Regions from separate parts of the Paenibacillus sp. FSL R10-2199 genome, predicted to be linked through region 1. Evidence: riboswitches for the same ligand, from Rfam matches in the RefSeq annotation. Region 1 holds a riboswitch; each other region holds the start of a gene.
The links. Region 1 has a riboswitch for thiamine pyrophosphate ahead of NYE33_RS01950 (ABC transporter substrate-binding protein). Riboswitches for the same ligand answer to the same signal wherever they lie in the genome.
Positions count from the first base shown of each region.

Region 2: it holds a riboswitch for thiamine pyrophosphate, as region 1 does, so the genes downstream of both, NYE33_RS25290 (ABC transporter ATP-binding protein) here and NYE33_RS01950 (ABC transporter substrate-binding protein) in region 1, are expected to answer to the same signal.
Region 3: it holds a riboswitch for thiamine pyrophosphate, as region 1 does, so the genes downstream of both, NYE33_RS29285 (thiamine phosphate synthase) here and NYE33_RS01950 (ABC transporter substrate-binding protein) in region 1, are expected to answer to the same signal.

Region 1 covers NZ_JBBOBO010000001.1:453,011-455,273, reverse strand. The annotation lists gene NYE33_RS01950 (ABC transporter substrate-binding protein) at 1-897, opposite strand, end outside; TPP riboswitch at 1,029-1,139, opposite strand; gene NYE33_RS01945 (hypothetical protein) at 1,212-2,263, opposite strand, start outside.
Region 2 covers NZ_JBBOBO010000001.1:5,763,841-5,766,103, reverse strand. The annotation lists gene NYE33_RS25295 (ABC transporter permease) at 1-215, opposite strand, end outside; gene NYE33_RS25290 (ABC transporter ATP-binding protein) at 196-963, opposite strand; TPP riboswitch at 1,091-1,193, opposite strand; gene NYE33_RS25285 (TetR/AcrR family transcriptional regulator) at 1,262-1,942, opposite strand.
Region 3 covers NZ_JBBOBO010000002.1:266,598-268,860, forward strand. The annotation lists gene NYE33_RS29275 (thiazole synthase) at 1-160, opposite strand, end outside; gene thiS (sulfur carrier protein ThiS) at 247-450, opposite strand; gene NYE33_RS29285 (thiamine phosphate synthase) at 434-1,108, opposite strand; TPP riboswitch at 1,222-1,324, opposite strand; gene NYE33_RS29290 (SDR family oxidoreductase) at 1,519-2,263, opposite strand, start outside.

The sequences.
Region 1 (2,263 bases):
ATCAAGATCAGGCACGGCATCAGACAGGACCGTGGCCGCTTCTTCCGGATGGTCGATCGCGTATTGGTAACCTTTCGACGTAGCTTTGAGGAAAGCCTTCACCACTTCCGGATGCTCGGCGATTTCCTTCTCACTGGTGGTCAGCACCGGTGTGTAGTAATCCAGCTGCGGCGCATAATCCTTCAGGTACAGCATATCCAGCGGCTCGCCGCGCAGCTCGGCTTCGATCCCGGTCCAGGCGTAGAAGATCCAGGCAAAGTCGATATCGCGTTTCACCGCAGTGAAGAAGTCAGCTTCGCCGATATTCACCAATTTCACTTTGGAGACGTCTCCGCCATCGGGGTCCATGATGGCTTTCATAGCTGCTTTTTCCGCTGGAGAGCCCCAGCCTCCGTAGGTTTTGCCTTCGAAGTCTTTCGGCGTCTTAATGTTGCGGTCCTTCGGAGCGGCAAAGCCGGAGGTATTATGCTGAATGATAGCGGCGATGGAGACGAGCGGCACATCCTGCAGGCGGGCCAGGGTGAGCGCCTCCTGTGCACTGATGCCAAACTGGGCTTCACCGGAAGTAACCATGGTGTCAGATCCGGCAGCACCCGGCTGCACGATCTCCACGTCAAGACCTTCCTCCGCGTAATATCCCAGCTCCTTGGCGGTATACAGGCCGGTGTGATTCGTGTTCGGCGTCCAGTCCAGCGCAATCTTAACCGGGGTCAATTCTTTAGGCGCGTCGGTGGTACTGGCGGCTGCGGTTGCTTCAGGTGCAGCGGTGCTGTTCCCGGCGGCAGGTGTGCTGCCTCCGGCATTGCTGCCCGGGTTGACGTTCCCGTTGCCGCATCCGGCCATCACGAGCACAAGCATAGAGCTGAGCAGCAGCGGTAATACTTTTTTGACTCCCATTTCTCTTCTCTCTCCTTCCAGCAATCCCTAGTCTTCCAAAATTCAGAGTAACCCATACCAAAAAGCGCCCCGGAGACCGGGACGCCAGTTACTTGCGCAAGGTGAGTTCAACTTCAGGCCCATGAAGGGGCTCGGGGTTGAATGAAGATTCCTACGCTGGCATTATCCAGATCAGGTATAAGGGTCAGTATCTTGTGGGATACAATCTCAGCCGGCCAATTCCAGCACCCCTGGTTCTATGAAGTTCACGGGTATTGCTATGTTCTTACGGTGTATTATAGACGCCGCTCTTGCGGTTGTCCAGTCTCCCCGTCCTAATCTTCAAGCTTTAGCGGCAGAATCCAGGGGCCTTTGAGCAGGAATAGAGGCTCCGACATTCTAAAACGCAGCGTATCCGCGCCGGGCTCTGCATCCAGAAGAAGAGTCTTCAAGATTCTTGGGAATGTCTCGGTATCCTGCCAGCCGTATGAATATTTGTCCCCAGAACCCGGATAGCGGATGAAGAAATGCGTCAGTGACTTTGCCGCTCCCGGGTCAAATTTCACATCCACATCTACACTGACAGCCGTTTCGCTGCTGCGTTCAATGCGGGTGAATTCTACCGGGAAACCGGCAATTTCAGCGGTAATATGAAGGGGCGCACTCTCCCCGCTGGCGGGCAGCGGCAGAACGACCTCCCGGGAGAGTGCCTTTCGTTCCGCTATTTCGATGTAAGGGATGACGACCCTGTAAGACTGTTCTTCAGCTGATGCCAATTCCCGGAACGAGAACTCCGACGGGTAGACCATGGTTGAAGGAGGTTCAACCTTTGCTTTGACTCCCTCTGCATTCTCGACATACAGGCCATTCCAGGATACCAGCGGCTCCAATGAATAAGAATGGACGGCAGAGAACGAATCTGAAAGGGCCGGAACTAATTCAACGCGGACAAGTCCGTCATCCAGACGAACCGGAAAAGCCGTAATCCGCACATCCTGGTGCACATCGCTTGCGCCTAAATGCTGCAGATCATCGGCGGTCACCGGTGCTTGAAGCACCAGTGGCCCGACTGCTGCTGCATTGATATACAGAGTAACCGGTTCAGCGGTTTCAAGCTCCAAATTTCCGGGAAGTGCAGCACTGTAGCTTGCATACCAGTCTCCGGATGCAGAAGACCGCATATTGGAAGTAAAGGTATAACGGTCCCCTCCAATGTCTGCCTGAAATTCAGTAATGACGGGAGTCTGCTGTCCACGCAGCGTAATGGTCCCGCTGTTCTCCTGCAGAAGTACGGCATTGACTGTCAGCTTTCCCTTGCCTATGGAAGCAGTGTAGGGCTTCTCCAGAACATAAAGCTGACTGCCCGGGCTGCTCTCCAGAACCGTAC
Region 2 (2,263 bases), 5.3 Mb from region 1:
GTTAGTACCTCAAGCAGCGTTGCAGGCAGGTGAACGCCGAAGAGTAAATGCCTGTCTTCCATCAGAGCAATCCAGATGGCAGTGGGAGCCGGCAGGATGAACGGAGGAATCAGCCCCAGCCGGGACACCGTTTCCCAGACCGCAAGAATCAGCAGCACAAGCAGAATAGCCGGGCTGTACTCCCGCAGCAATCTTCTATAGAAGACGGTTGTCATACAGCTTCAGCTCCAAATCCTGCCGCAGGGCAACAAACTGCGGTTCGTAATTCTGACTATGATGTCTGGGGCGGGAAAGACCGGTGATGAACTCCTGCATACCGCCCCCGGCACTGCCGGTCATCAGATAGATGCGGTCACTAAGCAGAAGCGCTTCTTCAAGGTCATGGGTAATGAACAGCACAGTCTTGTCCAGTCCTGACCATAATTCCAGCAGCCAGCGGTGAAGCTCCCGCTTGGTTATGGCGTCCAGTGCCCCGAACGGCTCGTCCAGCAGGAGCAGCTCATTCCCGGCGGCAATGGTGCGGAGTACCGCAACCCGCTGGCGCATGCCGCCCGACAGCTCATGCGGATACGCAGCCCCCGTATCACCAAGACCGAACTGCTGCAGCATGCTGCGGATCTGAATAACGGCTTCCTCTTTGGAGCCGTTCCGCTTCAGTTCCCAGGGCAGCAGGCAATTGTCCAGTACGGTTCTCCAGGGCAGCAGGAGATCCCGCTGCGGCATATAGCCGACCTGGCCGAGCCGCTCCGAGGCGTTATTAGGCGGTTGCCCATGCAGGGCAACCTCGCCGCTGCCGGGTTCCAGCAGGCCGGCGATAATCTTGAACAGCGTACTTTTGCCGCAGCCGCTGGCACCCACGACGGAGATGAACTCGCCGCGGCGGACCTTCATGGAGATTCCGGAGAAGACCGGAGCCCTTGAAGCTGCGCCGAAAGAATAGGACAGGTTAGCGATGTTGATCATAGGATGGGGAAGCAAGCCTCCTTAGGGAAAAGTGTTTACGCTACGAAAACAAGAAAGACCCATCCATTTCCGGAGGAAATGAATGGGCCTGAAGGTACAGTCAGTTTGCAAAGACGCGGAACCGCTGATACATTCTGCTCCACTTCCCTCCGCTGGTATGATCCAGATCAGGTTCCAAGGGTCCGGAGCTTAAGCTCCGTCTCAGTCGGCCGACTCCCCTAGTGAAATAACAGGTGCTATTGAATTCGTAATTGCTACTTAATATACCATAATTTCCCCGGTTGTAAAGAGCCTGTGCTCAGCGCTTGGAGAGGCCGGTGATGAACAACGCAACAATTCCCCGCGAGATTTCCTCTTTGGAGGAGCCGTTCCGTTTCTGTTCATACAGGTAAAGATCGGGACTAAGTACAGAGATCAGCGCTGTGGCAGCGAAGCGGGGATCGATCCCGATAATCTCTCCATTCGCGGATGCGCGGTGCAGAAGTTCACCCATAATCACTCCGAGCCGCTGGAAAAAAGGATGTTCGAACTGGGTAAGCTGCTTCTTGCCGGTGAATTCGGATTTGATCATGTTCAAGAGCTCCGCATATTGCTCAATGAAACCAACGACCTGCTCAATGCTGCTCTGCAGATGCGCGAGGGCAGCCGTTTCACCAGCGCTGGCAGCAAGCTGCTGTTCCATCCCCGACAGAAACTGCTCGGTGCTGTCCAGCAGCAGGGCCGAACAGATTTCGCCCTTATCAGTGAAGCGGCGGTAGAGCGATCCCTGCCCTATACCAGCCCGTTTGGCGATGCCGTACATACTGACAGCTTCGAGGCCGCTCTCGGTGAACAGCTGGCGGGCCGCCTCGAGTATCCGCTGCATATAAGGATCTGCGGGTTCTTTTGCAGCGATGTCTGTGTTCACTGTGTTATCTTTGTTCTCTATGATCCCCGGAGCTGATGTTACAGGTTCAACTTCTGTCTCTGTTTTTTTCATGATGTCCCCTTTCATATAAAGTAAATCCTGCCCATAATACAACATTTCCCTCATTCGATCGGCCTAAATCCCAAATTGTTGTATAAAATGCATTATTTCAGCTTGTTCAAGCAGTTTAACAGAACTATTCTTGCATTTCATACAACAATCCATCCGGAAACCCGGCTATCCATGAATCAAAGCTGCAAAATATACAACATTTATGCCTACAGTGCGTCCTAAGAAATCTCTATTCTGCCGGTAAACGAATCAAGTGTGGGGAATTGGCGTATTCCGCTTGACACATCGGACAATTGTCCGTAGACTATGAAATGCGAACGC
Region 3 (2,263 bases), on a different contig from region 1:
CCTTGCTCTCCGGATCTACCCGGCGCAGGGCAACCGTAATGACCTGTGAACCCGAGCGGGCGATCACTTCGGGAATAAGAGTGTTGCGGCTGTATTTTCCGGTCCCGATGAACAGTCTGCTCGTTAAAGTAACTCCTCCAATAATCAAAGGATCCTGCATCATATCGCCTCCTGTGATAAGTCGTTGCCTTTATTTTAATTGCTTATTGCATTCTTGCATCTGCCGCACGCACAGTTACCAGTTACCTAGCCTCCGCCGACAAAATGAACCAGCTCAACTCGGTCACCTTCATTCAGCAATGTATCTTCATAAACCTCTCTGCCGGCAAGCTCACCATTCAGCTCCACAATAACCAGCTTCCCGGTCCACTCAGGCCGGGCCAGAAGATCAGCCAGCGTCCGGCAGCTCTCTTCATACCTTCCTCTGCGTCCGTTAACGGTCAAATTCATTCCAGTTCACCTCCTTTGCCCGGTATGGGGAGTCATTCAGGACTTCAGCATACGCTGCGGCCTGAACGGATGATCTATAGGCCTGAGCGGCGCCAGCAGGGTCCATCGCTCCGCATATCCCGGACATTACGGCTATTCCGGCAGCCCCCTTCGACAGAACGATTCCGGTATTGCCCGGTGTGATGCCTCCGATAGCAATCAGCGGTATACTGCTGGAGCGGACGGCCACTTCCAGCTGCTCCAGGCCCCGTTCCTGCTGTCCGGGCTTGCAGACCGTGGGGAATACATGTCCATACAGACAAAAGTCCGCTCCCTGCTGTCCGGCGCGTGCCGCTTCCTCCGGGGAATGCACCGACCTGCCCAGCCGCAGGCCCGGGGCAATGCCGTGCGCCTTGGCAGGCGGCAGGCTGTGCCAAGCCAATTGGACGCCGGCTGCCCCTGCTGCCAGAGCCACATCAATCCGGTCATTAATGACCAGCTTAGAGGGAGGAACCCCTGCTTGGAGCAACCGCTCAGCGGCAGCCAGAAGCTCCTGTGCGGACAGGGCTTTTTCCCGGAGATGGATATAATCCACCGTGGTATGTACAGCAGCAGCCAGTCCGGCAAACTGCTCCTGATTCAGCCTCCCGTCCGAGATCAAATGGAGTTCTTTCAACACCTTCACCTTCCCTTCTATACGGCATTCCGGAAAATACAAAAAGACCGCCCCCTGTATCAGGAAGCAGTCCGGAATATAAGCAGGAATACCGGGTAAGCCGTTACCCCCGCTGCATTATTCATTCTCCACTTCCCTACGCTGGTATAAACCAGATCAGGTTCAAAGGGTCCGAACAGATATGTTCGTCTCAGCCTTGCGGCACCCCTAGTGATCGTTCATATTCTATTGTTCTTGCAGTTTGTATATTAGCATATTATTCCTGTAAGAGCTATTCTTTAATAGATTCAATCATTTGCTCCAAGCGGATGAAGCGGCAAAAAAGCCAGCCTTCCGGCTGACTTTTCATCTGTTGAACGTTTGATTCTTTAAACCAGTATAAACTGATCCGGCTTACATAGCAGTGCCAATGGTCAGCCGTTAACGATCTCGCCGCCGTTCACATGCATGACCTGACCGCTTACATAAGAGGAATCGTCAGAAGCCAGATACACATAGGCCGGTGCCAGCTCCTCGGGCTGTCCCGGACGCTTCATCGGCTGGGTGCCGCCGAATTCACTGACCTTCTTCGCGTCAAACGTAGACGGAATCAGCGGCGTCCAGATCGGGCCCGGTGCTACCGCATTCACGCGGATGCCTTTGTCTGCGAGATTCATCGACAGGGAGCGGGTGAAGCTGAGAATTGCTCCTTTGGTGGACGAATAGTCCAGCAGCTGCGGGCTGCCGCGGTACGCCGTGATAGACGTAGTGTTGATGATCGTGGAGCCTTTTTTGAGATGGGGCATCGCTGCCTTGGTCAGATAGAACATGGAGAATATATTCGTCCGGAACGTCCGCTCCAGCTGCTCGGCGGTAATGTCCTCAATCTTATCCTGCGGATGCTGCTCTGCCGCATTGTTGATCAGGATGTCCAGCTTGCCGAGTCCCTCAATGGTTTTATTAATCAGATCCTGGCAGAAGGCCTCGACCCCGATATCACCGGAGATCAGAATACACTTCCGACCCTCCTGCTCCACCTGGCGTTTGGTTTCTTCCGCATCTTCATGCTCATTCAGATAGGATATCACCACATCTGCGCCTTCTTTGGCAAAATGAACGGCAACCGCACGCCCGATTCCACTGTCCCCTCCGGTAATGAGTGCGGCCTTGCCCAGCAGC